One region of the Leclercia sp. LSNIH3 genome, then DNA from elsewhere that is predicted to be linked to it. Evidence: predicted binding sites of a transcription regulator. Region 1 holds the regulator's gene; each other region holds the start of a gene.
What was found. Region 1 encodes CRP, which controls carbon source genes, mostly activating them, when cyclic AMP is high. Its sites were predicted from a motif close to ATGTGANNNNNNTCACAT; they were not measured.
Positions count from the first base shown of each region.

Region 2: the regulator CRP is predicted to act here: its motif matches at 3,099-3,116, upstream of C3F35_RS11005 (PTS mannitol transporter subunit IICBA).
Region 3: the regulator CRP is predicted to act here: its motif matches at 7,990-8,007, upstream of C3F35_RS00860 (mannitol dehydrogenase family protein).

Region 1 is NZ_CP026387.1:2,842,141-2,852,448, reverse strand. It holds gene mdcA (malonate decarboxylase subunit alpha) at 1-231, opposite strand, end outside; gene C3F35_RS13740 (hydrolase) at 521-1,543, shown strand; gene C3F35_RS13735 (YheU family protein) at 1,540-1,758, shown strand; gene C3F35_RS13730 (phosphoribulokinase) at 1,789-2,658, shown strand; gene C3F35_RS13725 (OsmC family protein) at 2,749-3,153, opposite strand; gene crp (cAMP-activated global transcriptional regulator CRP) at 3,463-4,095, shown strand; gene C3F35_RS13715 (YccS/YhfK family putative transporter) at 4,153-6,240, shown strand; gene argD (bifunctional acetylornithine/succinyldiaminopimelate transaminase) at 6,325-7,545, opposite strand; gene pabA (aminodeoxychorismate synthase component 2) at 7,633-8,196, opposite strand; gene C3F35_RS13700 (putative adenosine monophosphate-protein transferase Fic) at 8,227-8,829, opposite strand; gene C3F35_RS13695 (YhfG family protein) at 8,819-8,986, opposite strand; gene ppiA (peptidylprolyl isomerase A) at 9,094-9,666, opposite strand; gene tsgA (MFS transporter TsgA) at 9,944-10,308, shown strand, end outside.
Region 2 is NZ_CP026387.1:2,270,878-2,281,185, forward strand. It holds gene selA (L-seryl-tRNA(Sec) selenium transferase) at 1-412, opposite strand, end outside; gene C3F35_RS10990 (glutathione S-transferase) at 515-1,123, opposite strand; gene C3F35_RS10995 (HlyD family secretion protein) at 1,216-2,352, opposite strand; gene C3F35_RS11000 (DUF3302 domain-containing protein) at 2,355-2,711, opposite strand; gene C3F35_RS11005 (PTS mannitol transporter subunit IICBA) at 3,370-5,283, shown strand; gene mtlD (mannitol-1-phosphate 5-dehydrogenase) at 5,392-6,540, shown strand; gene mtlR (mannitol operon repressor MtlR) at 6,537-7,127, shown strand; gene C3F35_RS11020 (YibL family ribosome-associated protein) at 7,187-7,549, shown strand; gene lldP (L-lactate permease) at 7,821-9,476, shown strand; gene lldR (transcriptional regulator LldR) at 9,473-10,246, shown strand; gene lldD (FMN-dependent L-lactate dehydrogenase LldD) at 10,243-10,308, shown strand, end outside.
Region 3 is NZ_CP026387.1:173,074-183,381, forward strand. It holds gene C3F35_RS00825 (MFS transporter) at 1-445, opposite strand, end outside; gene C3F35_RS00830 (LysR family transcriptional regulator) at 598-1,494, shown strand; gene dcp (peptidyl-dipeptidase Dcp) at 1,622-3,667, opposite strand; gene ydfG (bifunctional NADP-dependent 3-hydroxy acid dehydrogenase/3-hydroxypropionate dehydrogenase YdfG) at 3,820-4,566, shown strand; gene C3F35_RS00845 (GntR family transcriptional regulator) at 4,658-5,344, shown strand; gene C3F35_RS00850 (universal stress protein) at 5,385-5,816, opposite strand; gene ydfZ (putative selenium delivery protein YdfZ) at 6,081-6,284, shown strand; gene C3F35_RS00860 (mannitol dehydrogenase family protein) at 6,329-7,792, opposite strand; partial or broken gene C3F35_RS00865 (MFS transporter) at 8,074-9,369, opposite strand; gene C3F35_RS00870 (hypothetical protein) at 9,517-9,831, opposite strand; gene C3F35_RS00875 (hypothetical protein) at 9,831-10,070, opposite strand.

The DNA of each region.
Region 1 (10,308 bases):
GTGAACGATTTGCGGGTTCACTTCGGCTAGCATTCGTGAAAGAAAATCTGCCTGTTTTTGGTTATTCCCTTCCAGCACCACTTTGTCGCCTGGGGCGATCAGTTTTTCCAGCATGGCGACAAGGTCGCCTGTTGGCAGTACCTTGCCCTGCACCGGGACGGAAGCCAGGCGGCGCGCTTTTTCAGTGCGACGCGTATTCCAGCTCCGGGCTGGCGTTTGCCCTGATAACATTGTTAACCTCCTGATTCAGCACATCTTTAGATTTGCTTAACGCTGAGTTAAGTGTGCTCTCTGGTGATAAAGCCATCAATTAAGCCTGGAACAGAATCGTTAGCCTGAGAGTAATAATGAAGGTGATAAATTGTGATCAGGATCATTACCTGCTGTTAAACAACAGACTAAGGGCAGAAAAAGGTGCGCCGCGAGGGGGATGAAATCTCAGGCCTGCGTCTCTTTTTATAAACAGGAGCCGATTCGGAAGGTATAGTGAACAATTGAAAAGAGTTAACATCACATCGTTATGACGCAGACAATTCCATCCGAATTTAACTTTACGCCCGACGAGAGCGCGACTTTTGTCCCCATGCGGGGCGTGTCGAATCGACACCTGCAGACCATGCTGCCGCGCCTCATCCGCCGTAAAGTGCTTTTTACCCCCGTCTGGCAGCGCCTTGACCTGCCGGATGATGATTTTGTTGATTTAGCCTGGAGTGAAGACCCGGTGCAGGCACAGCACAAACCCCGGCTGGTGGTCTTTCATGGTCTGGAGGGCAGTCTGCACAGCCCCTACGCTCACGGCCTGATTCAGGCGGCGAAAGCGCGTGGCTGGCTGGGTGTAGTGATGCACTTCAGAGGATGCAGCGGTGAACCCAATCGCCAGAAACGCATCTACCACTCCGGCGAAACGGAAGATGGCACCTGGTTCCTGCGCTGGCTGGCAGAGACCCACGGCCCGGCCCCGACGGCGGCAGTGGGCTATTCGCTGGGAGGAAACATGCTCGCCTGCCTGCTGGCAAAAGAGGGTGACACGGTTCCGCTGGATGCCGCCGCCATCGTCTCCGCCCCCTTTATGCTGGAGCACTGCAGCTATCATATGGATAAGGGCTTCTCGCGCGTTTATCAGCGCTATCTGCTGAACTTGCTCAAAGCCAATGCCGCACGCAAACTAAAAGCTTACCCGGATACGCTGCCGGTCAGTCTGCGACAGCTGAAGAAAGTGCGTCGCCTGCGCGAATTTGACGATCTGATCACCGCCAAAATTCACGGGTTTGCCGATGCTATTGACTACTATCGCCAGTGCAGCGCCATGCCGTTGTTGAGTAAGATCACCAAACCGGTGCTGATTATTCATGCTAAAGACGATCCTTTTATGGATCATCATTCGATACCCGCGCAGGAGTTTTTGCCCGCGAACGTGCAGTATCAGCTGACCGAACATGGCGGGCACGTGGGCTTTGTCGGCGGCACGCTACGTCGTCCGAAGATGTGGCTGGAAACGCGTATCCCGGACTGGCTGACCACATACCTGGAACCGATAAGATGATTATTCCCTGGCAAGATCTGGCTCCCGAAACGCTGGATAATCTGATTGAAAGCTTTGTGTTACGCGAAGGCACCGATTATGGTGAACAGGAACGTTCGCTTGAGCAGAAGGTGGCCGATATCAGGCGCCAGCTGCAAAGCGGTGAGGTGCTGGTGGTATGGTCAGAGCTGCACGAAACCGTCAACATCATGCCTCGCAATCAATTTCGCGGTTAACCGCGACCTCTTTCCATTCAGGGAGTTGCTATGTCTGCCAGACATCCGGTTATTGCCGTTACAGGGTCGAGTGGTGCGGGTACCACCACCACCAGCCTCGCCTTTCGTAAGATCTTCTCCCAGCTGCATCTGCGTGCCGCAGAAGTGGAAGGCGACAGCTTTCACCGCTTCACCCGTCCTGAGATGGACATGGCCATCCGTAAGGCGCGCGATCTCGGCAAACACATCAGCTATTTTGGCCCTGAAGCGAACGACTTTGGCCTGCTGGAACAAACCTTCGCCGAATACGGGCGGAGCGGCACCGGCCAGTCGCGCAAATACCTGCACACCTATGACGAAGCGGTGCCCTGGAACCAGGTGCCAGGCACCTTTACCCCCTGGCAGCCGCTGCCGGAACCGACCGACGTCCTCTTTTACGAAGGCCTGCATGGCGGGGTAGTCACGCCGGATCACGACGTGGCGCGCCATGTTGATCTGCTGGTGGGGGTCGTGCCTATTGTCAACCTGGAGTGGATCCAGAAGCTGACGCGGGATACCAGCGAACGCGGCCATTCCCGCGAGGCGGTGATGGACTCCGTGGTGCGCTCCATGGAGGATTACATTAACTTCCTGACGCCACAGTTTTCCCGCACCCACATTAACTTCCAGCGCGTCCCGACCGTGGACACCTCGAACCCCTTTGCCGCTAAAGGCATCCCTTCGCTGGACGAGAGCTTCGTGGTGATCCATTTCCGCAATCTGGACAATATCGATTACCCCTGGCTACTGGCGATGCTACAGGGCTCGTTTATCTCGCACATCAATACGCTGGTGGTCCCGGGCGGGAAGATGGGGCTGGCGATGGAGTTAATCATGATGCCGCTGGTGCAGCGGTTGATGGAAGGGAAGAAGATCGACTGAGGCTGTGTCGCCCGGTGGCGCTACGCTAACGGGCCTACAGAAACCTACTGGCCGGGCAAACGACGTGCCGCCCGGCGTTTTATCCGGGGCTTACGCCTCGATCACTTCATACGAGTGGGTAATGTTGACCGCTTTCTCCAGCATCAGCGCTACGGAACAGTACTTCTCCGCAGAGAGATCCACCGCGCGGGATATCGCAGCGTCTTTCAGTTGTTTGCCGGTGACCACGAAATGAAGATTGATATGGGTGAACAGGCGCGGCGCCTCTTCACGACGCTCTGAGGTCAGCTTAACTTCACAGTCGGTCACATCGTGACGTCCTTTTTGCAGGATCGACACCACGTCGATCGCGCTGCATCCGCCTGCCGCCATCAGGACAACTTCCATCGGGCTTGGCGCTTTGTCGCCGGAGTTGCCATCCATTAAAATCTGGTGCCCGGAAGCCGACTCACCAAGGAACGTTAACCCTTCGACCCATTTCACACGTGCTTGCATTTTAATTAACTCCAGGATTGCATTTTTCCTGACAGATTACGCGTCAGTAACAATTCTGACAACGGAAGTCGACCTGCATCAAGCTGAAGCGAGACACCAGGAGACAGGCGGCGAAAGCTATGCTAAAACAGTCGAGATGCTACAGTAATACATTGACGTTGCACATGTATGCAGAGGACATCACACATTACAGGCTGCTAATTATTGTGCAGGCCAGACCCCAGGCAAGGGGAAGAATTCGATTGCAACCCCAGAGTACAGGTACATAGCCAGACTCTGGAGCCAGCTTATAACAGAGGATAACAGCGCATGGTGCTTGGCAAACCGCAAACAGACCCGACTCTCGAATGGTTCTTGTCTCATTGCCATATTCATAAGTACCCATCGAAGAGCACGCTGATTCACCAGGGTGAAAAAGCGGAAACGTTGTATTACATCGTCAAAGGCTCGGTGGCAGTGCTGATCAAAGATGAAGAAGGCAAAGAGATGATCCTCTCTTACCTGAATCAGGGAGATTTCATCGGCGAACTGGGCCTGTTTGAAGAAGGACAGGAGCGTAGCGCCTGGGTCCGTGCAAAAACCGCGTGTGAAGTGGCTGAGATCTCCTATAAAAAGTTCCGCCAGCTCATTCAGGTTAACCCGGATATCCTGATGCGCCTCTCTTCGCAGATGGCTCGCCGTCTGCAGGTCACGTCCGAGAAAGTGGGTAACCTCGCCTTCCTCGACGTAACAGGCCGCATTGCTCAGACCCTGCTGAACCTGGCGAAACAGCCAGACGCCATGACCCACCCGGACGGTATGCAAATTAAAATTACCCGTCAGGAGATTGGTCAGATCGTCGGATGTTCTCGTGAGACAGTAGGCCGTATTCTGAAAATGCTGGAAGATCAAAACCTGATTTCTGCCCACGGTAAAACCATCGTGGTTTACGGAACACGTTAATTCCGCTAAAACGGCGTGACATCGCATGATGACACGCCGTTTTTGTCTCTATCACCCATGTGGCGCAGGCTCATTTATCACCCGGAAGTTAACTACGCACTGCGGCAAACGCTGGTGTTGTGTCTTCCTGTGGCTGTAGGTTTGATCCTCGGCGATCTGCAACACGGCCTGCTCTTCTCCCTCGTTCCTGCCTGCTGCAACATTGCTGGCCTGGACACACCGCATAAACGCTTTTTTAAACGCCTGACTATTGGCGGCTGCCTGTTTGCCGGCTGTAGCCTGGCCGTACAGCTGTTGCTGGCGCGCGATATTCCGCTGCCCCTCATTCTGACCGTGCTGGCGATGACGTTAGGGGTCACGGCAGAGATCAGTGCCCTGCATGCCCGACTGCTGCCCGCCTCGCTGATTGCGGCCATCTTTACCCTGAGCCTGGCGGGGAACATGCCGGTCTGGGAGCCGCTACTGCTCTATACGCTGGGCACCCTCTGGTACGGGCTGTTTAACTGGTTCTGGTTCTGGATGTGGCGCGAACAACCGCTGCGGGAATCCTTGAGCGTGCTCTATCAGCAGCTGGCCGATTATTGCGAAGCAAAATACACCCTGCTGACGCAGCATACCGACCCTGAAAAATCGTTGCCGCCGCTGCTGGCTCGCCAGCAGAAGGTGGTCGATCTGATCAGCCTCTGTTATCAGCAGCTGCATATGCTGGCGGCCAACAGAAATCACGAATACAAACGCCTGCTGCGCACCTTCCAGGTGGGGCTGGATCTGCAGGAGCATATCTCGGTCAGCCTGCATCACCCGAAGGAGGTGCAGAAGCTGGTGGAGCGCAGCCACGCCGAAGCGGTGATACGCTGGAACGCGCAGACCGTTGCGGCACGCCTGCGGGTGTTGGCTGACGATATTCTCTATCATCGTTATCCCACCCGGTTTACCATGGACAAGCAGCTTGGCGCGCTGGAGAAAATCGCCCGTCAGCACCCGGATAACCCGGTGGGCCAGTTCTGCGCCTGGCACTTCAGCCGTATTGCCCGCGTTCTGCGCACGCAACGCCCGCTCTATCCGCGCGATCTGATGGCCGACAAACAGAAACGCCTGCCATTGTTCCCCGCCCTCAAAAGCTATCTGTCGCTGAAGTCTGCCGCCCTGCGTAATGCGGCGCGCATCAGCGTGATGCTGAGTATCGCCAGCCTGATGGGCATGGCGCTGCACCTGCCGAAACCTTACTGGATCCTAATGACCGTGCTGCTGGTGACGCAAAACGGCTACAGCGCGACGCGGGTACGTATTCTTCACCGGGCGGCCGGCACCATGGTGGGGCTGATCATCGCGGGCGTGACCCTGCACTTACACGTCCCGGAAGGTTATACCCTTGCCGGAATGCTGATAGTGACCCTGGTGAGCTACCTGATCATTCGCAAGAGCTACGGCTGGGCGACGGTGGGCTTTACGGTCACAGCGGTATATACCCTGCAACTGCTGACCCTGAACGGCGAGCAATTTATTATCGCCCGGCTGGCCGATACCCTGATTGGCTGCCTGATTGCTTTCGGTGGAATGGTCTGGCTGTGGCCACAGTGGCAGAGCGGGCTGCTGCGCCAGAATGCCCATGATGCACTGGAGGCCGATCAGGAAGCCATCCGCCTGATCCTCAGCGACGATCCGCAGCCGACGCCGCTGGCCTGGCAGCGCATGAAGATCAACCAGGCGCACAACGCGCTGTTCAACTCACTCAACCAGGCGATGCAGGAGCCGGGCTTCAACTCGGCATATCTGGCAGATATGAAGCTGTGGGTGACCCACAGTCAGTTTATCGTTGAGCATATCAACGCGATGACGACCCTGGCACGGGAGCATACGATGCTGACGCCGGACCTGGCGCAGCGTTATCTGCAATCGTGTGAAATTGCCCTTCAACGCTGCCAGCAGCGTCTGGAGTATGATTCACCGGGCGAAAGCGGCGATGAGAATATCCTGGAAGCCCCCGAAACCATGACCTACGGTCCTATGAGCACGCTGGAACAACATCTGCAGCGCACCCTCGGGCATCTGAACACCATGCACACCATTTCGTCAGTGGCATGGCGTCAGCGCCCGCATCATGGGATTTGGTTGATCCGGCGGTTGAAACGAACACCGCATTAAACGCAAAACGGTAACCCCCAGGTTACCGTTTTTTATATATGCGCCCTCTGCGTGCAGGAGAGGATGAGGATAAACGCAGCGCCCTTACGGCTGCACCACGCGCTTCACCGCCTGTGCAAAGCGGGTCATCCCTTCATCGATATCCTGACTTTCCACCAGCAGCGACGGCGCAAAGCGCATTACGTCCGGCCCGGCGTTGAGCACCATCGCCCCTTCACTGGCGGCGGCGTAGAGGAAATCGCGCGCCCGGCCTTTGTATTGCGGCTTCAGCTCGGCGCCAATCAACAGCCCCATGCCGCGAATATCGCTGAACACATCGTACCGGGCATCGATCTGCTGGAGGTGTTTCACAAACTGCTCGCGCTTCGTCATCACACCGCTCAACACTTCCGGCGTATTAATGATATCGAACGCCGCCCCTGCCACCGCACACGCCAGCGGGTTGCCGCCGTAAGTGGAGCCGTGAGAGCCGACGTGGAACGCCGAGGCAATATCCTGGGTGGTGAGCACCGCGCTGACCGGGAAACCACCGCCGAGCGCTTTGGCGCTGGTCAGGATGTCTGGCGTCACGCCGTAATGCATATAGGCAAACAGATTCCCGGTACGCCCCATGCCGCTCTGCACCTCATCAAACACCAGCAGCGCCTGGTGCTGGTCGCACAACTCGCGCAGCCCCTGCAGGAACTCCGGGGTCGCCGCCATCACGCCGCCTTCACCCTGAATCGGCTCGACCACCACGGCACAGGTGTGATCGTCCATCACTGCTTTCACCGCATGCAGATCGTTAAACGGCACGTGAATGATGTCGGCTGGTTTCGGGCCAAAGCCGTCGGAATATTTAGGCTGGCCGCCCACGGTCACCGTAAAGAGCGACCGGCCATGGAAAGCGTTATGGAAGGCGATGATTTTGGTTTTAAACGGGCTATGGCGGGTGGAGGCGTAGTAGCGCGCCAGCTTAAAGGCCGTTTCGTTGGCTTCGGTGCCGGAGTTCATAAACAGCACGCGCTCGGCAAAGGTGGCGTCGATAATTTTACGCCCCAGACGCAGCGCCGGTTCGTTGGTGAAGACGTTGCTGGTGTGCCACAGGGTTTCACCCTGAGTTTTGAGCGCCTCGACCAGCGCCGGGTGACAGTGGCCTAACGCCGTCACCGCAATTCCGCCCGCAAAATCAATGTACTCTTTACCCTGCTGATCCCAGACGCGGCTGCCTTTCCCCTTCACCGGGATAAACTCAGCCGGTGCATAAATTGGCAGGATAACTTCATCGAATGTTGCGCGCGTAATTGCAGATTGTTCAGTTGCCATGTAACCCCACCCTTTTTTAAGCAAGAAGCAGAAGTGAAAATATAATCACGAAATATGCTTAAAAAATCACTTTATGGCAACTAAAAATCAACGATGGAGGAAATTAGCCAGCAGTTGATGGCCCTGTTCGCTCAGAATGCTTTCCGGGTGGAACTGCACCCCTTCCAGATCCCATTCGCGATGGCGGATACCCATGATCTCCCGGGTCTCGCTCCAGGCGGTGACCTCAAAGCAGTCGGGCAAGGTTGGCGGGTCGATAACCAGAGAGTGATAGCGGGTCACGGTCAGAGGATTATTCAGGCCAGAGAACACCCCTGTACCGTTGTGGGTCACCGGGGCGGTTTTGCCGTGCATCACTTTCGCGGCGCGGACAATGGTTGCGCCCATGACCTGGGCAATGGCCTGATGCCCGAGGCAGACGCCGAGGATCGGTACTTTCCCGGCATAGTGCTTAATCACCGCCAGCGAGATCCCGGACTCATCCGGCGTGCAAGGGCCCGGAGAGATAACGATCTTTTGTGGATTCAGCGCCGCGACATCTTCCAGAGAAAGTACGTCGTTGCGCCGGACCACCACCTCTGCCCCCAGCTCGCAAAAATACTGGTACAGGTTCCAGGTGAAAGAATCGTAGTTATCAATCAGCAGAATCATGGCGGCTCCCGAAAAAATGGCCGCCCTATTCTACTCAGTTTCCCGGGCTTCGCTTACCACTTTGCTGAAGATTGTGTTCAGCGCGCTCAAATCCCCCATCGCACCGCTCTGGTTGGCCTGCGCCCACGCTTCCGGGTCGATACCGCGCCAGTCGAGCTGATAGCCCGCGTGGATCGCCAGCTGCTCAAAGAAGATGCGCTGAACAATACCATTGCCGATGCGGAACGGGTGCAGGACGTTGATTTCACAGTAGTAGTGGCTGAGGCGGTTAATAAAATCTGCTTTCTCCAGCCCGACGAGATACCCCTCCTCCTCCAGATCCTGCATCAGGGCATTGCCCTCTTTTTCGATATAGGCGAAGTGGCAGAATCGGGTATCCCCCTGATAAATATCCATTTCGCGGATATCACCCGCCCAGTCAAAAATATCCTGATAGAGATGCTGGTGAATGGCGCACAGGTGCGGCAGCCCGCGTAACAGCGGCCCCAGGCTCAGGGTCGCGGCGCGCAGTGCGGTAAATTCATATGCCGCCTGAGCGAGCCGCTCGGCCTGGCGAATGCCCAGCCGGTTACGCATCACATTCAGTTCGGGGTAGAGATAGGGATCGCGATCGTTACCGTATTTATCGCTCATGCTGCCCCCCTAACTCCTCAAGACGGCGTTGCGCCTCATCTGCGCTGAGGGTGACCAACGGACTATCGACCCCTTCAAGGCGGCGACTGGCCTGGAAATTGATATTTCGCTGTTGTTCCCAGAGACGGGATTTTTGTTTGTCAGTGAGCTTTTTCACCTGTTACCTCCCTGATTGCGCTCGTGTGCCACAAGTATAAGCAGCAAACTACGGTTTCGCAGGAAGGTAAAGGCAACGCGGGCATTGCTTGCCCGCGTCATCAGGGATTACGGCAGGACTTTCGCAGAGAGGATAACTACCGGTTTTGTCGGCACATTCTGGTACGGACCCACATCGTGAGTCTGCACCTGAGAAATTTTATCGGCCACATCCATGCCTTTCACAACTTTACCAAATACCGCATAGCCAAAATCACGCTGGCCGTGGTCGAGGAAAGCGTTATCGGCCACGTTGAGGAAGAACTGGCTGGTCGCGCTGTCTTTATCGGCAGTACGCGCCATGGAGATGGTGCCGCGGCTGTTGCGCAGGCCGTTATCCGCTTCGTTCTTGATAGGCGGGTTCGGCTGTTTCTGCTGCATCTGCTCATTGAAGCCACCGCCCTGCAGCATAAAGCCCGGGATCACACGGTGGAAAGTGGTGCCGTTATAAAAACCGCTGTTCACATAATCGAGGAAGTTTTTCACAGAAACAGGGGCTTTCTGACTGTTCAGTTCCAGCTCAATGTTACCGGCAGAGGTGGTCAACAGAACGTGCGGGTCTCCTTTGGCTGCCAGCGCAGCAGGAGAGAGGGCTGAAAGGGCGAGTACAGCCGCGACAGCCGCCAGGGTTGATTTGAGCATGAGAATTCCTTAACAAAGCGCAGTAAAGAAAGCGAATGGCTTGATTCTAAAGAGCAGTATGAATACAGGCCAGCCTTTTACCTAATTTTACGAATTTGAAACAGATGTAACCGATAAGAAACCACTGGCGCAGGCAGTAAAGTGATACAAATCACACTAAAAACTGCAATTTTTGTTTAATTACTCATAAAAGATTTAATTAGATCACATTCACGCTTAAAATCTGGCCGCTCGCAGCGCCTTCCGGGCGCTTTACATTTCTATTCACAGGCCAGTCATGACTAACAGCAATCGTATCAAGCTCACATGGATCAGCTTCTTCTCCTACGCCCTTACCGGTGCGTTGGTTATCGTCACCGGGATGGTGATGGGAAATATCGCAGAGTATTTCAACCTGCCCGTTTCCAGCATGAGTAACACCTTCACCTTTCTTAACGCCGGGATCCTCATCTCCATCTTCCTGAACGCCTGGTTGATGGAAATCGTCCCCCTGAAAACGCAGCTGCGTTTCGGCTTTGTACTGATGTTGGGTGCCGTTGCAGGTCTGATGCTCAGCCACAGCATCGCCCTGTTCTCTGCCGCCATGTTTGTGCTTGGGCTGGTCAGCGGGATCACCATGTCCATCGGGACGTTTCTCATTAC
Region 2 (10,308 bases), 570 kb from region 1:
ACAGCAGCGCCGCCAGCGGCCGATCGCGATGGCCGCGCCCGGCGCCGTCAAGATCGTACTCCAGGGTAACCGGCGTCTGCATCGCCTGGGTTACCGCCTCTACCGCCTCCTGAGCCAGCAGCGCGCGGCCCAGATTGGTATGCAGTACCGTGCCCGTCAGGTTTATGACCGGCCGCAGACCCGGGGCATAAGCCATTGCCAGCCGTTTTTCGGTCTCCTGCGCCCAGTCATCACACCAGGCCGGCAGACGGTTGTCTGCGCGGATCCCGGCACGGGCTTCATCCTGCAACAGGCGTAAGGTATCCACCGTTCGGCTGTGGCCAAACCGGGCAATAACAGCGGTAAGACGGGCGTCGCGAAGCAGACGATCGGTCGCGGGAAGTTGGCTATAAAGAGCGTGCTGAGTAGTCATGAAAGCGCCTGACGGTTGGGTATCTTCCCCCCTCCCGACGGGAGAGGGAGTCAATGTCAGGGCGATTGTACCGCGTCCGTCAAGGAAGTGTTATCGACGACATCAAGCCTTTGGCGGTTCGGTGCGGGCGAAGCTTTCACGCTGGAACAGGGTTTCCGCCAGTTTGACCAGCAGCGGGCGATCAACGCACCAGCCCGGCGAGACGCGACGGAAATTGAGATAGCCGATAGCGCAGGCAATGGCGATGGTCGCCAGGTTAACGCTGTCGGTGGCAATTTTTCCTTCACGGATCAGCGCCTCACAGTGATCCAGACTGCGCGCAATTTTCTCGCGCTGACGCAGCAGCTCGGTCTCAGACTGCTGTGCCGCCGGGCGCGCCTGCTCGCGCACCGAAGCCAGCGCGGCATCCATGATCCCGTCCGCCAGCGCCTCGATTTGCCGGATAACCAGCGCGGCTTTTGGCTCATGGGGGATCATCGCCGGGGCGATATCCAGCAGCTCGATATAGCTGGCAATGATGGGCGAGTCGAACCAGTGCTCCCCGTCATCGGTCACCAGCGCCGGGACTTTGCCCAGCGGATTGTAGTGCGCGACACCGTTTTCAGCCTGATAGGGTTGTTCATTCACAAATTCAAAAGTGATGCCTTTCTCCAGCAGGAGAATGGAGATTTTACGCACGAAAGGACTGGTATAACTGCCGATGAGTTTCATTGCCTGCTCCTTGTTCGCCAACAAAAGGATAAGTATGGCCCAGGCAAAGAAAAAAGGCAGGCTCTGCGTATTCCAGACCTGCCTTTAAGGGATTAATGGTCGAGATAGAGGTAGTGCATCCAGCTGGTCATCCGCAGCAGGACTTTACGCATTACCGACACGTGCGAGAAGTGGTCGGAATAAACCGCAACCTGGGCGTAAATGCCGTCAGGCAACGCGTCCACGTCGGCGTTTGGATCCAGCTCGATGGTGCCCAGCACGCCATCGGTGCCCGGGATCACCGTCAGAGATTGCAGTACGCCTTGCGCCTGGTAGGAGCCGCCCGGCACGACCGGCAGAATGCTGGTGAGCTTACCGGAGAAGACCTGCCCTGGCAGGGCATTGAACACCACTTCGGCCTCGTCACCAGGCTTCAGACGCAGTAATGAGTTCTGGCGGAACTGCGCCACGATCTGGCGTTTCTGCTCAGGGATAAACACCATCACCGGGCGCAGCGGCAGAGAGGCCGCGTAGGTTCCCGGGCGAATCAGCACCTGGGTAACATAGCCGTTGCTGGGTGCACGGATAACGGTTTGATCCAGGTTATAGGTGGCTTCGGTCAACTGGGCGCGCAGCGAGGCAATCTGCGACTGCTCACCGTTAGACATGCTGTCTAACTGGCTCTGAATCTGGGTTTGTTCCGCGACAGAGCCTTTCACCATGGCGTCCTGCGCCAGGTAGTTTTGTCGCGCATTATCGATATCGCTCTCAGAGAAGGGATTCACCTTCGCCTGGCTGCCTTTCAAATAACGCTGATAGTCTTTGTACAGACGATCGCGCTCAGCAGAGACGCGGGTGGTATTCGATTGTGCTTCCGAAAGTTGCGCTTTCAGCACCTTAATATTGTGCGTCGCGGTGACCAGGTCAGCCTTCAGACGATCGACTCGTGCCTGATATCGGGTCGGATCGATTTTAAATAATACTTCGCCCTTTTTAATGAGCTGGTTATTTTTATTCGTCACTTCACTCACCACCCCTGTGACCTGCGGGGTAATGGGAATAGAAATAACCGCTTTCTGCGCCGTAAAGGTATACGGGTGGTTATAGTTCATTAATAAAATAAGCCCGGCCACAATAAACACACCGCCTAGCGTCGCGGTCGCTAAGGTCCATTGGTTTACCGGAATACGAAATATTTTAAAAATGGACCATGCAAAGGCGACATAGGTCAAAATGATCAACAGATCCATGATTAGTGCTCCAGCGTGTTCTTATCAGCAGTGGGGGGCACTGCAGCCAGTTTTTGTTCCAGCTCGGCGACGCGCTTTGCAAGCGCATCAACGTCGGGATGGCGTTCTGGCGGCTGAATGTGATTCTGCATTCCCCAGCCATGCTCTGGCTGGTAGAGGGTGGCCCAAATCCACAGAAACGGCCAGATAGCATGGAGCGTAAACAGGCTTATCCATCCCGCCGTATGGATCGCATCGGCATGCGGATGGTTGCGCTTTTTGGCAATATTATAAGGAATATCATGGATGGCGATGATTCCATAAAAAAGAACCAGGAAGACAAAAATCAACACACCCAGCGCAAAATAGTTGAGAAACATATTTGCCTCACTCAGTAAATCGCAAACGCATAAAAATAATTAAATGGTAAGCAGCCAAATTAATTTATGATTAAGCACACGAAGATGTACTAACTATTTCAGAGCCGGGGAATATGATTTTTCCTTATATCTCCATGCAAGTTTATAAGCGTGTCAAAATATAGCCTGAAGAATAATAGCGTTCTGTTTACAAAATGAGCTTAAACTAGCCTGGCATTTTTTGCCATAACACATATTGATGCTCTTTTTTGGACAATACGTGTTGCTGACTTACATCCTGGCGTTGATGGGTGAAACAGATGTTGCAGTTGATCACATCCAGAGAATTCTGCATAAAAATATTTTGTGGTTTTGATCACACTACAGAAACAAACTCACGACAACAAAATGTGATTTGATTCACATTTTATGGGTCAAACTGCCGTTTTAACGGTCGTTGTATTTTTTTTACACTTCAATTTTGTGACGCACATCACTTCAATCGTGGCTGCACCCCCTGCATTTACGTGATTCAGATCACATAAATTTTGCCTGTCTGGACAGTTAAACCATTAAGTGCCAAATTTCACGTCAACAGAACAGGTTGGGCAACCTCTGCCACCACATTAACAACAAACCTCGGGCTTAAGGCCTGCATCAACAGAAGAAGGGGTGTTTTATGTCATCCGATTTCAAGATCAAAGTACAAAGCTTTGGTCGATTCCTTAGCAACATGGTGATGCCAAATATCGGCGCGTTTATCGCGTGGGGTATCATCACTGCGTTATTTATTCCGACAGGGTGGTTGCCTAACGAAACGCTGGCGAAACTTGTTGGCCCAATGATCACCTATCTGCTGCCGCTGCTCATCGGTTTTACCGGTGGTCGTCTGGTGGGCGGTGACCGTGGCGGTGTGGTCGGTGCGATCACCACTATGGGCGTTATCGTCGGTGCGGATATGCCAATGTTCCTCGGCGCAATGATTGCCGGTCCTCTGGGCGGCTGGGCCATTAAGAAGTTCGACGTCTGGGTTGATGGCAAAATCAAATCCGGCTTCGAAATGCTGGTGAACAACTTCTCTGCCGGCATCATCGGGATGATCCTGGCTATTCTGGCGTTCCTCGGCATTGGCCCGGCAGTTGAAGTGCTCTCCAAACTGCTGGCAGCGGGCGTTAACTTCATGGTTGCCCACGACATGCTGCCACTGGCGTCCATTTTTGTTGAACCGGCGAAAATCCTGTTCCTCAACAACGCCATCAACCACGGTATCTTCTCACCGCTGGGTATTCAGCAGTCTCACGACCTCGGCAAATCCATCTTCTTCCTGATCGAAGCGAACCCGGGTCCGGGTATGGGTGTTCTGCTGGCGTACATGTTCTTTGGTCGCGGTAGCGCTAAGCAGTCTGCTGGCGGTGCGGCTATCATCCACTTCCTCGGCGGTATCCACGAAATTTACTTCCCGTACGTGCTGATGAACCCACGTCTGATCCTGGCCGTTATCCTCGGCGGTATGACTGGCGTGTTCACTCTGAGCGTGTTGGGCGGTGGTCTGGTCTCCCCTGCTTCCCCAGGTTCTATCCTGGCGGTACTGGCGATGACCCCGAAAGGTGCCTACTTCGCTAACATCGCAGCGATCTGTGCGGCCATGGCGGTCTCTTTCGTGGTGTCGGCTATCCTGCTGAAAACCAGCAAAGTGAAAGAAGAAGACGATATCGAAGCGGCTACCCGTCGTATGCAGGACATGAAATCTCAGTCTAAAGGTGTTGCTGCAACGCCGCTGGCTGCGGGTGATGTGTCTAACGACCTGAGCCACGTGCGTAAGATCATCGTCGCCTGTGATGCCGGTATGGGTTCCAGCGCCATGGGTGCAGGCGTACTGCGTAAGAAAGTAGCGGATGCCGGTCTGTCGCAGATCTCCGTTACCAACAGCGCTATTAACAGCCTGCCGGCGGATGTTGACCTGGTCATCACCCACCGCGACCTGACCGAGCGTGCGATGCGTCAGGTTCCGCAGGCGCAGCATATTTCGCTGACCAACTTCCTCGACAGCGGTCTGTACACCAATCTGACCGAACGTCTGGTTGCGGCACAGCGTCACGAAGATAATGAAGTCAAAGTGCGTACCAGCCTGCAGGACAGCTTCGACGAGAGCAACAGTCACCTGTTCCGTCTGGGTGCGGAGAACATCTTCCTTGGCCGTACCGCGAGCCATAAAGAAGAAGCGATTCGCTTTGCTGGTGAGCAGTTGGTAAAAGGCGGCTACGTACAGCCAGAATATGTTCAGGCGATGCTGGATCGTGAAAAACTGACGCCAACCTACCTGGGCGAATCCATTGCGGTGCCGCACGGTACGGTTGAAGCGAAAGATCGCGTCCTGAAAACTGGCGTGGTGTTCTGTCAGTACCCGGCAGGCGTGCGCTTCGGTGAAGAAGAAGATGACATTGCCCGTCTGGTGATTGGTATCGCGGCTCGCAACAACGAGCACATCCAGGTGATTACCAGCCTGACCAATGCGCTGGACGATGAGACCGTGATCGAACGTCTGGCAAACACCACCAGCGTCGAAGAGGTCCTGGCGCTGCTGAACAAGTAAGTCTTTCCCTTCCCTCTCCCCGTTGGGGAGAGGGCTAGGGTGAGGGGAAATTCGCGTGGTTCCTCACCCCAGCCCTCTCGGGTAACAACATTGATGAAGGTTAATACGATGAAAGCATTACATTTCGGCGCAGGTAATATCGGTCGTGGTTTTATCGGCAAACTGCTGGCAGACGCCGGCATTACGCTGACATTTGCGGATGTGAATCAGACGGTACTGGACGCCCTGAATGCGCGTCATAGCTATCAGGTGCATGTCGTGGGTGAAAACGAACAGGTCGAAACCGTGACCGGCGTGAATGCGGTCAGCAGCATTGGCGACGATGTTATCGACCTGATTGCCAGCGTTGACCTGGTGACCACCGCGGTCGGTCCGGTGGTGCTGGAGCGTATCGCCCCGTCCGTCGCCAAAGGGCTGGCAAAGCGTAAGGCCCAGGGTAACGATGCCCCGCTGAACATCATCGCCTGTGAGAACATGGTGCGCGGCACTACCCAGCTGAAAGGTCATGTGATGGCGGCTGTGGCTGATGAAGATAAAGCCTGGGTTGAAGAGCACGTCGGCTTTGTGGATTCTGCCGTTGACCGCATCGTTCCGCCGTCAGCGTCGGCCACCCATGACCCACTGGAAGTGACCGTGGAAACCTTCAGCGAGTGGATCGTCGATAAAACCCAGTTCAAAGGCGCGCTGCCTGAGATCGCGGGCATGGAATTAACTGATAACCTGATGGCATTTGTCGAACGTAAGCTCTTCACGCTGAACACCGGGCATGCTATAACCGCCTACCTCGGTAAGTTAGCCGGTCATCAGACCATTCGTGACGCTATTCTCGATGAGAACGTTCGCGCCGTGGTAAAAGGTGCAATGGACGAGAGCGGCGCGGTATTGATTAAACGCTACGGTTTTGATGCCGATAAGCACGCGGCATATATTCAGAAAATCCTCGGTCGTTTTGAAAACCCGTATCTGAAAGATGACGTTGAGCGTGTAGGCCGTCAGCCGCTGCGCAAGCTGAGTGCGGGCGATCGTCTGATCAAGCCGCTGCTCGGCACCCTGGAATATGACCTGCCACACACCAGTCTGGTCAAAGGCATTGCCGCCGCGATGCACTACCGCAGCGAAGAAGATCCGCAGGCGCAGGAGCTGGCGCAACTGATTGACGAGCAAGGTCCACAGGCCGCGCTGGCGCAGGTATCCGGTCTGGATGCCAACAGCGATGTGGTTGTGGAGGCGGTTAACGTATATAACGCAACCAAATGATGCAGGAACTGGCGCAGGTCATCCTGCGCCCGGAATATAGATTGTCAGATATGCAGGCAATAATGGAACAAACCCAGGCCTTTGAAAACCGTGTGCTGGAGCGTCTGAATACTGGCAAAACCGTTCGAAGTTTCCTGATATCCGCCGTCGAGTTGCTAACCGAGGCGGTGAATATACTGGTGCTTCAGGTTTTTCGCAAAGACGACTACGCGGTGAAATACGCAGTTGAACCGTTGCTTGACGGTGACGGCCCCTTGGGCGATTTATCCGTGCGTCTGAAACTGATCTATGGCCTGGGCGTTATCAGCCGTCATGAATATGAAGACGCCGAACTGCTGATGGCGCTGCGTGAAGAGCTGAACCACGACGGCAACGAGTATGCGTTCACCGACGACGAGATCCTCGGCCCGCTCGGCGAGTTACATTGCGTGACCGCTCTGCCCCCGACGCCGCATTTTGATACCAGCGACCCGGAGCTGTACGCGATGCAGAAGCAGCGTTACCAGCAGATCGTTCGCTCCACGATGGTCCTTTCCCTGACTGAGCTGATTTCCCGAATCAGCTTAAAAAAAGCGTTTCAGAAGTAAGCCTGCGCACATTGGTGTATCCTTCCCTGTAATCTCCCCTGTTTTTAGAGCTATTTGTGATGAAAGAAGTCGAAAAGAATGAAATTAAGCGCCTGAGCGACCGCCTGGATCTGATCCGCCACCAGCAGGCCAGCCTCTCCCTGGTTGATGCCGCCGAGAAATACGCCGAGCTGGAAAAAGAGAAAGCGACGCTGGAAACGGAAATCGAACGCCTGCGTGGCGTAAAAGAGCAGAAGCTGAGTAAAGAAGCCCAGAAGCTCTCTAAACTGCCTTTCCGCCGCGCTATTACCAAGAAAGAGCAGGCCGACATGGGCAAGCTGAAGAAAAGCGTGCGCGGCCTGATCGTCGTCCACCCAATGACCGAGCTGGGCCGTGAAATGGGCCTGAAAGAGATGACGGGCTTCAGCAAGACTGAGTTCTGATTTTTAGCCGGGTGGCGCTACGCTGACCCGGCTTACCGCTCTCCTTCCCTTCAAAATTGGCCCAACCAATTCCGCAACCAACCCTCCCTTGGTTCACATTTCCATAATCTTTGCTCACAAACACATTGCCGACCAATAACATTTGGTTAACCATTTGTTGTCATTAACCCTACATCACACTATTGGCAGGACCACTTTTACACATATTGTGACGCCGAGATGAGCACAGACTCACCGCATCGCAATAGGTGTGGTCCTCGGGAGACCTGCAATGAGCCTCTGGCAACAAAACTACGATCCGGCAGGAAATATCTGGCTATCAAGCCTGATCGCCTCGCTACCTATCCTGTTCTTCTTCTTTGCGCTGATTAAGCTCAAGCTGAAGGGATACCTTGCCGCGACGTACACCGTTGCCATCGCCCTGATGGTGGCGCTGTTCTTCTACAAAATGCCGGTGGATCGCGCGCTGGCGTCTGTCATCTATGGCTTCTTCTACGGCCTGTGGCCGATTGCGTGGATCATCATCGCCGCGGTCTTCGTCTATAAAATCTCGGTGAAAACCGGGCAGTTCGACATCATTCGCTCATCGATACTGTCGATTACCCCTGACCAGCGCCTGCAGATGCTCATCGTCGGCTTCTCTTTCGGGGCCTTCCTGGAAGGGGCGGCCGGATTTGGCGCCCCGGTGGCAATCACCGCCGCGCTGCTGGTCGGGCTGGGCTTTAACCCCCTGTATGCCGCCGGTCTGTGTCTGATCGTCAACACCGCGCCGGTGGCCTTTGGCGCGATGGGCATTCCGATTCTGGTTGCCGGACAGGTGACCGGCCTGGACAGCTTTGAGATTGGCCAGATGGTGGGCCGTCAGTTGCCGTTCCTGACCATTATCGTGCTGTTCTGGATCATGGCGATAATGGACGGCTGGCGCGGCGTGAAGGAAACCTGGCCTGCAGTGATGGTGGCGGGCGGCTCTTTCGCTATCGCCCAGTATCTGAGTTCCAACTTCCTCGGCCCGGAACTGCCGGACATTATCTCTTCGCTGGTCTCTTTGGTCTGCCTGACGCTGTTCCTCAAACGGTGGCAGCCGGTGCGGATCTTCCGCTTTGCCGATATGGGTGCCTCGCAGGTCGATATGACGCTGGCCCGCACCCGCTACACCCCAGGACAGATTATACGTGCCTGGTCACCGTTCCTGTTCCTGACCGCCACGGTAACCCTGTGGAGCGTGCCGCCCTTTAAAGCCCTGTTTGCCCCGAACGGTGCGCTGTACGACATGGTGGTTAATATTTCGGTGCCGTTCCTCGATAAAATGGTCGCCCGTATGCCACCCGTGGTGCATGACGCCACGCCGTATGCAGCAGTGTTTAAATTCGACTGGTTCTCCGCAACCGGTACGGCCATCCTGTTTGCCGCTATCCTTTCCATTGTGTGGCTGCGCATGAAGCCTGCCGCCGCGGTGCAGACGTTTGCCAGTACGCTGAAAGAGCTGGCGCTGCCGATTTACTCCATCGGTATGGTGCTGGCCTTTGCGTTTATCTCCAACTACTCCGGCCTGTCGTCAACGCTGGCCCTGGCCCTGGCGCATACTGGCTCCGCGTTCACCTTCTTCTCGCCGTTCCTCGGCTGGCTGGGGGTGTTCCTGACCGGGTCAGATACCTCGTCTAACGCCCTGTTTGCGGCCCTGCAGGCGACAGCCGCGCAGCAGATTGGCGTCTCGGACGTGCTGCTGGTCGCCGCTAACACCACCGGTGGCGTGACCGGCAAGATGATCTCGCCGCAGTCCATTGCTATCGCCTGTGCGGCGGTAGGCCTGGTGGGCAAAGAGTCGGATCTGTTCCGCTTTACCGTTAAACACAGCCTGATATTTACCTGCATGGTGGGGGTGATCACCACGTTGCAGGCTTACGTCTTAACCTGGATGATCCCATGATAGTGATGCCCAGACGCCTGTCCGACGAGATTGCTTCTCGCGTGCGGGCGCTGATTGAAGAACAACAGCTGGAGGCGGGCATGAAGTTGCCCGCCGAGCGCCAGCTTGCCGCCCAGCTTGGTGTGTCGCGCAACTCGCTGCGCGAAGCCCTGGCGACGCTGGTCAGTGAAGGGGTACTGCTGAGCCGTCGCGGCGGCGGGACCTTTGTGCGCTGGCAGCATGAGGAGTGGTCAGAACAGGCGATTGTCCAGCCGTTGAAAACGCTGATGGAAAACGACCCTGACTACAGCTTCGATATTCTCGAAGCGCGTCATGCCATTGAGACCAGTACCGCCTGGCATGCCGCCATGCGCGCCACACCAGCGGATAAAGAGAAGTTAAAAGCCTGCTTCGAGGCGACCCACAGCAGCGATCCCGATATCGCCTCGCAGGCCGATGTGCGTTTTCATCTGGCAATTGCTGAAGCCTCGCACAACGTGGTGCTGCTCCAGACCATGCGCGGGTTTTTCGATCTGCTGCAAACCTCTGTTAAGCAGAGCCGCCAGCGGATGTACCAGGTGCCGCCGGTATTTGCCCGACTGACTGAGCAGCATCAGGCTGTTCTCGACGCCATTCTTGCTGGCGATGCCGAAGCTGCCCGTCAGGCGATGATGGCGCATCTGGGCTTCGTGCATACCACCATTAAACGATTCGATGAAGATCAGGCCCGACAGGCGCGTATTACCCGTCTGCCTGGCGACAACGATATTTCCAGGGAGAACAAAGCATGATCATTTCTGCAGCCAGTGACTATCGCGCCGCCGCGCAGCGCATCCTGCCTCCATTCCTGTTC
Region 3 (10,308 bases), 2.1 Mb from region 1:
CAATGGCAATAGCCCGTCCTTTCTGCTCAACCGGCACCATGCGCGCTGCATAGCCCGCCAGTAGCGCCCACACAAGCCCCGCTGAAACCCCCGCCATAAACCGCGCAATCATCGTCATGACATAGTTAAGGGAGAACGCAGTGACGGTGTTAGTCACAACAAACCCGGCCAGGGCCAACAGTAATAACGGGCGTCGGCGTACGCCCTGTGTCGCTGTGATCAGGGGAATGGCAGCAACCAGCGATCCGACAGCGTAAAGCGTGACGAACTGCCCCGCCATTGCGCCTGAAATATTCATGCCAGCGCTAATCTGCGGCAGCAATCCTGCCGGCAGAGTCTCCGTCAAAATGGTAATAAAACCCGCCAGTGCCAGGGCCAGAAGTGAAGCGAGCGGTAGAGGGGCGCTTTGCGTATTTTGCCCGGATGCGGCGGTAATATTTGTCATAAATATGCCTTATCAGATATGAGAGTCGGATGTCTGGTGCCTGAAACAGACACGCATTTAGTGGTCCCGGTCATAGTGAAGGCGTTACCTGAGCAAGACAATAATGCTAATGTTCATGACATATCGGACAAATATTCTTAAATGGGTAAGCAATGGAATCCCTTAACGGCATCGCCTTTTTCGTGCAGGCAGCGGAAGCCCGCAGTTTTTCCGGGGCCGGGCGCAGCCTTGGTGTATCTTCATCAGCAGTAGGCAAAAGCATATCCCGGCTGGAAGAACGTCTGGGCGTTCGCCTTTTTCATCGCAGCACGCGCAGCATCACCTTGACCGCTGAAGGGACGCTATTTCTTGAGCGTTGCCGCAGGATCCTGAGTGAAGTTGAAGCCGCCGAGCTGGAGCTGTCTGAAACTCAACAGATGCCCAGCGGGCGTCTGCGCATCAGCCTGCCTCTCGTTGGCCCGCTGGTGATGCCAGCGCTAACCGCCTTTATGCTTCGTTATCCTGCGGTTGAGCTGGATGTTGATTTTTCAGATCGCATGGTGGATGTGATAGAAGAAGGTTTTGATGTGGTGATGCGCACCGGCGAACCTACGGATTCACGCCTCATGTCCCGTCCGCTGGGCAGCTACCGGCTGCAGCTGGTCGCCTCCCCGGACTATCTTAAACGCCATGGAGTGCCAGAGCTTCCTGCAGAGCTATCCCATCATGCCTGCCTGCATCACCGATTTCCGAGCACCGGCAGGCTGGAGCCCTGGCCTCTGACGTGTGGACCTGACGCTGAGGAGCTGAAACTCCCCACAACGATGGTATGTAACACCTCGGCAGCCTTGTTGGATGTCGCGACGGCAGGTCTGGGTATTGCGTGCCTGCCTGACTTCATGGTGCGTCAGGCCGTGGCTACAGGCAAACTGTTACGCGTACTGGATAAATATATTGATCATCAGGGCACGTTCAGGCTGCTCTGGCCATCCAGTAAATACCTTTCGCCTAAAATACGTGTGTTCATAGACTTTATGGTCGGTACCCTCTTTGCGGAGATGGAGTCTTAAAAAGAGAGATAAGGGCGTTCCAGCCAGGGGGTCGGCTTCGCAGTGATGACCAATTTCACCGCAATAAAGAATTTAAGCACAAAAAACCGGGCATTGCGCCCGGTTTTGCTTCCAGCCTGAAAAAGCCCTACGCAGTTAACCCGCGATTCACCAGCATCGGCTCAATCTGCGGATCGTGTCCACGCCATGCCCGATAAAGTTCAGCTAAATCAGAGCTATTCCCGCGGGACAAAATCGCCTCACGGAATTTCTGCCCGTTTTCGCGATTCAGTCCGCCCTGCTCCACAAACCACTGATAGCCGTCGTCGGCCAGCATTTGCGTCCAGAGATAGGCGTAATAACCTGCCGCATAGCCGCCGCCGAAGATATGAGCAAAGTAGGAGCTGCGATAGCGCGGCGGTACGGCGGGGAGATGCAATTGCTCACGCTCCAGCGCGGCGACTTCAAATGCCTCCACATCGTCTGGCGCTTCGCTGGCACTTAACCCATGCCAGTTCATATCCAGCAGCGCGGCGCTGAGCAGTTCGGTCATGTCATAGCCTTTATTGAACTGGGTGGCACTGAGCATTTTCTCGCGCAACGCGTCGGGCATCGGCTCCCCGGTTTCATAGTGGCGCGCATAGTGAGCGAAGACCTGCGGATGGCTGGCCCAGTGCTCGTTGATTTGCGACGGGAACTCCACAAAATCGCGCGGTGTGTTGGTGCCAGAGAGCGTAGCGTAACGCTGGCTGGCAAACAGCCCGTGCAGGGTGTGACCAAACTCGTGGAACAGAGTGATCACATCATCCCAGGAGATCAGCGCGGGTTGGCCTTCCGCCGGTTTTTGATAGTTACAGACGTTATAAATCACCGGACGCGTCCCGAATTCATGGGACTGTTCGACAAAGTTACCCATCCACGCCCCGCCGCCTTTTGAGTCGCGGGCGAAGAAGTCACCGTAAAACAGCGCCATTCCTTCGCCGTTCTGGTCAAAAATCTCCCAGACCCGCACGTCAGGATGATAAACCGGGATGTCATTGCGCTCTGCAAAGGTAATGCCGAACAGTTGGGTCGCCGCCCAGAATACGCCGTCGTTCAGCACCCGGTTAAGGGCAAAATAGGGTTTAACCTGTGATTCATCCAGGGCGTACTTCGCCAGCCGCACACGTTCAGCGTAAAATAGCCAGTCCCAGGCCTGCACGTCAAAGCGGCCCTGCTCGTCATCAATCACCTTCTGGATATCGGCCTGTTCCAGCAGTGCACGACCCCGTGCGGCCGGGACGATACCGCGCATAAACGCCAGCGCAGCATCAGGGGTTTTTGCCATCTGATCGGCAATTTTCCAGCTTGCGTAGCTGTCGAAGCCCAACAGCTCAGCCTGACGCGCCCGCAGCGCAACCAGACGACGAACCAGCTCGCGCGTGTCGTTGGCATCGTTTTTTTGCGTACGCAGCCAGCCTGCTTTGAACAGATTTTCCCGGGTCTGGCGGTCTCGCAGCTGTTGCAGGGCCGGTTGCTGAGTAGTGTTGAGCAGCGGGATCAACCAGCGATCGCTCAACCCCTTATCCGCCGCCGCCCTGGCAGCCGCATCCAGTTCGGCCTTGCTCAGGCCATCAAGCTGATGAGGATAATCCACCACCAGCCCACCCGCTTTATCGGCGGCCAGCAGACGCTGGTTAAACTGGCTGGTGAGCGTCGCCGATTCGGTATTGATCGCCTTCAGGGCCTGTTTTTCCGCCTCTCCCAGCCGGGCACCGGCGAGGATAAAGCGCTGGTGCAGCTCCTCGATCAGGCGCAGAGACTCTGCGTCCGGCGCCATCGTCTGCCGCGCCTGGTAAACTGCATCCACCCGGGCAAAGAGGGCGTCATTCAGCCAGATATCATTGGACAGCGCCGCCAGCTCGGTGGCGATCGCCTCTTCCAGCTGCTGCAAATAATCATTGGTGTGCGCCGAGGTCATGGCAAAGAAAACATTGCTCACCCGGCTCAGCAGGCCGCCGCTGTGCTCCAGCGCCAGCACGGTATTGTTAAAGTCAGGTGCTGCCGCAGACCCGGCGATGGCTGCGATCTCGTCGCGTTTCTGGCGAATGGCTTCGTCAAAGGCCGGGCGATAGTGACTGTCGTCAATCAGATCAAAATGCGGCGCCTGGTACGGTAGCAGGCTGTTTGCGAAAAAGGGGTTAGTGCCAGACATATCAGACTCCTGAATATGATGAATCTCACCAGAGTAGGCCAGCCCGGCAGTCGCTGCAATCGTTGTCACCCGACGGAGCAAAAAGTGGCCTTACTCTGCGCCAGATCACATGCTATGGTAGTACTACACAAAAAGCGTTGAGGAACAGTGACATGATAATTTTAGTTACCGGGGCGACAGCAGGTTTTGGTGAAAGCATCACGCGTCGCTTCGTCGCCAACGGCCATAAGGTGATTGCCACCGGCCGTCGTCAGGAGCGTCTGCAGGAGCTGAAAGAGGAGCTTGGCGACAGCATTCTGACCGCGCAGCTGGACGTGCGTAACCGCGCCTCCATTGAAGAGATGATCGCTAACCTGCCGGCGGAATGGCGCGACATCGACGTGCTGGTCAACAATGCCGGGCTGGCGCTGGGGCTGGAGCCTGCGCACAAAGCCAGCGTTGAAGACTGGGAAACGATGATCGACACCAACAACAAAGGCCTGGTCTATATGACCCGCGCTGTGCTGCCAGGTATGGTCGAGCGCAACCGCGGCCATGTGATCAACATCGGCTCCACTGCGGGTAGCTGGCCTTACGCGGGCGGCAATGTCTATGGCGCGACCAAAGCGTTTGTGCGTCAGTTCAGCCTGAACCTGCGCACCGATCTGCACGGCACCGCTATCCGCGTGACGGATATCGAGCCGGGTCTGGTTGGCGGGACCGAGTTCTCCAACGTGCGCTTCAAAGGCGATGATGACAAAGCCGGTAAAACCTACGAAAACACTACTGCCCTGACGCCGGATGATGTCACCGAAGCCGTCTGGTGGGTGGCGACCCTGCCGAAGCACGTCAACATTAACACCGTTGAAATGATGCCGGTCAGCCAGAGCTTTGCCGGTCTGAGCGTCCATCGCGGATGATTTTTCCAGACCTGGTCTGCGGGCCAGGTCTGGGATGCCCGACAAAAGAATGGTAGTATTTATCGGTTAATTTTCTGAGAAATCACAACCAATGGCCGCTGAATCGCAACTTAATCCTACCCAACCTGTTAATCAGCAGATTTACCGAATTTTGCGCAGCGACATTGTGCATTGTTTGATCCCGCCGGGAACGCCGCTCTCTGAAAAAGAGGTGTCGGTCCGCTTTGATGTCTCCCGCCAGCCGGTTCGCGAAGCCTTTATTAAGCTGGCTGAAAACGGCCTGATTCAGATCCGCCCTCAGCGCGGCAGTTACGTCAATAAAATCTCCCTTACTCAGGTGCGTAATGGCTGTTTTGTGCGTCAGGCTATTGAGTGCGCAGTGGTGCGGCGGGCGGCGAGTCTTATCGACGATCATCAGTGCTACCTGATTGAGCAAAACCTGCATCAGCAGCGCATCGCCATTGAACGTAAACAGCTGAATGATTTTTTCCAGCTGGATGACGAGTTTCACCAGAAGCTGGCGCAAATTGCCGACTGCCAGTTGGCCTGGGATACCATCGAAAATATCAAGGCCACCATAGACCGGGTGCGCTATATGAGCCTTAACCATGTCTCGCCACCTGAAATGTTGCTGCGTCAGCATCATGATATTTTCAGCGCGCTGGGAAAACGCGACGCTGATGGGGTGGAAAAAGCGATGACCCTGCATCTGCAGGAAATTGGCGAGTCGGTGCAGTTAATTCGTCAGGAAAACAGCGACTGGTTCAGCGAAGAGTAATGATTGCGCATCCCGACCCGGGTCGGGATGCAGCGCGTTATTATCGTACGACAAGAACCGGTAATTTGGCGTAGCGTAATACTGATTCTGCATTTGAACCCAGCAGATGGGTCGTAATCCCCGGTTTTTTTGAGCCGATGACGATGACGTCATATTCCCCTTCGGCACTCATCGCTATTATTTCATCGCGAACGCTACCGAAGCGCACTTCTGTATGAATATGTGCCGGGTCAATATCAAATAAACGTTTTAAATCCCTGAGCTTTTTCTCTGACTCTGCGGCCATATAGGTTTCAAACTTTTTAATATCAGCAGAAAAACCGCGCAGCATGGCCCTACTGTTGACGGGCAGAACGTTGAGCAGCGTGATGCTGGCGTTATCCGCACGGGCAAGGAAACTGGCATGCCGTACCGCTTTATCGCTTAACTCCATTTCAAAGACATCAACTGGCATTAATATTTTCTTATACATACGCCCTTCTCCTTAATAACGATAAATTCTTTTCCTGAGGACTTAAGGATGACAGGGCAATATCAAACCAACCTTAAACGATTTCAGTATGTAACTATCAATATACGTAAAGAACTGTCCGGCTGCGCTTATTCACAGTCCCGATAAAAAAGTGTGATATTGATCGAAAACAAAAACAGCAGCAGCCAACAGGCGTATTAATAGCCCCCCGTGAGCGGCAGGAAATTACATGTCGCTTCGGTTTGTTAGAAAGGAGAAATTATTATGATGACTTACGACCGTAACCGTAATGCTATTACCACCGGCAGCCGCGTAATGATTAGCAGCACTGGCAACACAGGCAAAATCAGCGCCATTCACGGCGAAGGGCTGAGTGCCGCACAATTACGTCGCAGTAAAACGGTAGAAGTAGAAGGCTATGAAGGCCGCTTCGAACCAGTTGAACTGATCCGTCTGGGGATGCACTAATTCGTGCAGCGTCATGCCGCCGCGAACGGCGGCATGGAATGGCGTCAGATTGCCGCAGCGTATTGTGCGACCGTGGCTTTCGCCCCTTTCTCCAGCAGAGTGAGATACGCGCTTATCACCGCGTCGATAAAGACCCCGTCCAGCGGTAACTCATTACCAAAGATCGCTTCAATGCCCAGCAGCGCGTTGACCCGGCTCTCACCTTCGGCACTGCTCTTTACCGCTTCCTGAATCGCTGACAGCAGCGGATCGCAGACGTCAATGGCTGTTCCCTGTTCATCGACGCCCCCTACATAGCGCATCCAACCCGCAATACCCAGCGCCAGTAACGGGAAGCTGCGCTGATGCGCACGATGCCAGCGCACAGAGTCCAGCATACGCTGCGGTAACTTCTGACTGCCGTCCATAGCAATCTGCCAGGTACGGTGGCGCAATGCCGGGTTGCTGTAACGCGCAATCAGCAGGTCTGCATAACGTGCTAAATCGACACCTTTTACTTTTAACGTCGGTGCCTGCTCGTTCAGCATCAGGGCATGTGCAGCAGCGCGGTAATGGCTGTCTTCCATGCAGTCATTGATGTGCTGATAACCCGCCAGATATCCAAGATAGGCCAGGAACGAGTGGCTGCCATTAAGCATGCGCAGCTTCATCTCTTCGAAAGGCACCACATCGGCCACCAGCTCCGCGCCGGCTTTTTCCCACTGCGGTCGCCCGGCCACGAAATTATCTTCGATTACCCACTGACGGAACGGCTCACAGGCCACCCCTGCCGGGTCGCGTACGCCGGTAATTTGTTCAATTTTCGTCAGAGTATCGGCCGTGACGGCAGGCACAATGCGATCCACCATGGTGGACGGGAAGGTCACGTTCGCGTCGATCCAGTCAGCCAGTTCGCTGTCCACCGCGCGGGCATAAGCACAGGTGACATTGCGCATCACATGGCCGTTCTCTGGCATGTTATCGCAGGACATTACCGTAAAGGCAGGCAGACCCGCCGCTTTGCGTCGCGCCAGCGCTTCTACGACCACGCCGACGGCGGAAACCGGGGTATGCGGTTGTTGCAGATCGGCAGCGATTAACGGGTGATCCAGCATTAACTCCCCGGTGGCGGGCGAGTGACAGTAGCCTTTCTCGGTGATGGTTAACGAGACGATCGCCACCTGCGGTTCACACATAGCAGCCAGTACCGCTTCCAGCCCATCCACCTGGGCGTGCAGCGCTTTTTTGACCACACCCACCACTCGCGCCGTCCAGGCATCGGCTGACATTTCTGCCACGGTGTAAAGATTATCCTGCGCCTTGAGATCCGCGATCTGCTGCTCACCGCCAATCAGGTTGACCTCGCAGTATCCCCAGTCGCTGTCGTGCTCTGCTGCCAGCATATCGGTATATACCGCCTGATGGGCGCGATGAAAGGCGCCAAAACCCAGATGCACGATGCGCGACTTGAGGTTATCGCGATTGTAGTGAGGCAGCGTGGCTTGCGCATGTAATAACGGATTTTTCATGTTAGCACTCGTCAATGTGATTAAGCAGGCGTTGCGGGCGGGTGTTAACCCCTGACCCGACGCACTAACCCAACTAGAATGGTAGATGGAATAAAAAATTCTCTGTGGTTAACCATACTGATTGTTGTCAGCGGGATATTGATTTACGTTAACTTTTCACCATCTGGTGTGACATACATTGAAAGTTGTGTGACAGCTTTCGATGTAAATCACAATGCGGTAAACCGCGTAGAGAGGGATAAAAAAAGACTCCCCTGCATCGGCAGGAGAGTCATCAGATATCAGGAGATAACGCGATGTTTATTGTTCATACCCAGCGCAGCAGCTTTGTCTTCTGCGGCATCGCCAAGGATGCTCAGGTCACGGTCACGCACTTCCGGCATCAGCAAGGCTGAGATCAGGCCGATAACGGAGTAGACCACCACCATCACCGCAATTGGCCACCAGGAACCGGTCATGTTGCAGAAGATCCCCGCCAGCACCGGACCAAAACCAACCGCCACCAGACCGCCCGCCTCTTTCGATATCGCCATTCGGGTGAAGCGGTTACGGGAGCCGAATATTTCGGCCATGGTGATATTTTCCAGCGCAAACAAGCCCAGTACGGCAAAGTTATGGATCACGATGATGGACGTCATGATCACTCCCGGCGTATTCGATTTATCGACAATGAGCGACAGCATCGGATAGGCCAGAATAATGGCGGAAATGTTCAGCAAAATATAAGGCAGACGACGGCCATATTTATCAGACAACCAGCCCAGCAACGGAATGGTAATAAAGCCAAGGATGGAGCTGATCATCAGGGCATCCGTCGGGATGGCTTTGTTGAACAGCAGCGTCTGTACGAGATAGCCCGCAAGGAACGTCTGGATCAGACCGGAGTTACCCGCCTGGCCGAAACGCAAGCCTGTCGCCAGCCAGAACGATTTGCTCTTCACCATCGCTCCCAGGGTATTTTCCTGCGCGGCGGCCTGCGCCGGGGCTTCTTCAGCATTGACCTGCTCAAACACCGGACTCTCTTTAAGATTCATACGCAGCCAGATGGCAAAGATCATCACCACCACACTGGCCAGGAACGGCACACGCCACCCCCAGGCCAGCAGCTCTTCACGGTCGAGAGCAAAGAACATCACCGCCCAGATCGCCGTGGCGCTGAGGGTCCCGCAGTTGGTGCCCATGGCGACAAGCGAAGAGATAATGCCGCGTTTCCCTTTCGGGGCATATTCCGCCAGCATAGTGCCCGCGCCGGAGATTTCGGCACCCGCGCCCAGCCCCTGGATAATACGCAGCGTCACCAGCAGCACCGGCGCGAAGATTCCAATTTGCGCATAGGTCGGCAGTACACCGATCAGGGTGGTACAGATCCCCATCATGGTGATGGTGATAAACAGCACCTTTTTGCGCCCCACGCGATCGCCCATTTTGCCGAAGATAAAGGCCCCGACGATACGGGCAATATAGCCCGCACCGTAGGTCCCCATCGCCAGAATCAGTGCCATCGCCGCCGACTGTTCCGGGAAGAAGATCTCGTGAAAGACTAAGGCTGCGCCCAGCGAGTAAAGCTGGAAGTCCATGATTTAAAGCGCTGTAACGGGTCTTTGTGGGATTGTCCTTAATTCCTGAGTATTTAACAGTAACTTGCCGCTAGTGAAATGCATCCATTTGTTCTTTTGCATATCATCTGCGGCACTTTTATGTCCCACCCATGCCCCAATACCCCATCACACCACGCCATCATCCTCCATCGCGCTGTTGATGAAAAACGTCACCCTACCCATAACCTCGACTTCTTCGGCCGCCGCGCCCTCAATCGCTTCGCCGTCCTCCGTGATTAACGCTTTTTCCATGACCCGAGCGAACTGCGTACGCCCGCCGCTGAGGATCAGCAGCACCTGCCCCTGCACCAACCGGGTGACCGGCTCGATCACCGCAAACCCGGTTGACGTTTCCAGGATGCGACTTTCGTTCGTGGTGCAAATGCTGGCCGGGGACAGGCGCTGCTCGACATAATCGGTTGCCGGAGATACGAAGCCCATCAGTGAACCATTCCCATGTTGCGCAGGATCCAGTAGTGATTATCGGTTCCGTCAGTTGTCTTATCCGTGAAATCTGGCTGGTAGCGCTGTATCCACTCGTTGGCGTCGGCTCGGCTGAAATGCCAATGGACCTTTGCCAACTCGCGGATAAAGTCTTCAGTGCGCAAGCACCGATAGCCCTTGGGGTTAAGCTGAATAGCAGCGTGGAAAGCCGAGTTAATTTCTGATTGACGGGGCATGGTGACCTCTCATTTATTACTACTGTGTATTCATACAGTAGTTTTAAGGAAGGGCCAGGGCAAGGAGGCTGTGCCTATTGATAATTACTGCTGAACATCTGGTTGTACTGCCGAATTAACCAAGCGAGTGCATAGAAATTTTTCAGAGACAGAGGTTAAGCCGATGCTGGGCATACTGGGAGAAGTTTTCGAAGAAGCCAATATGTGGCTGGTTTCGGAATGAGTCATGTAAACCCCT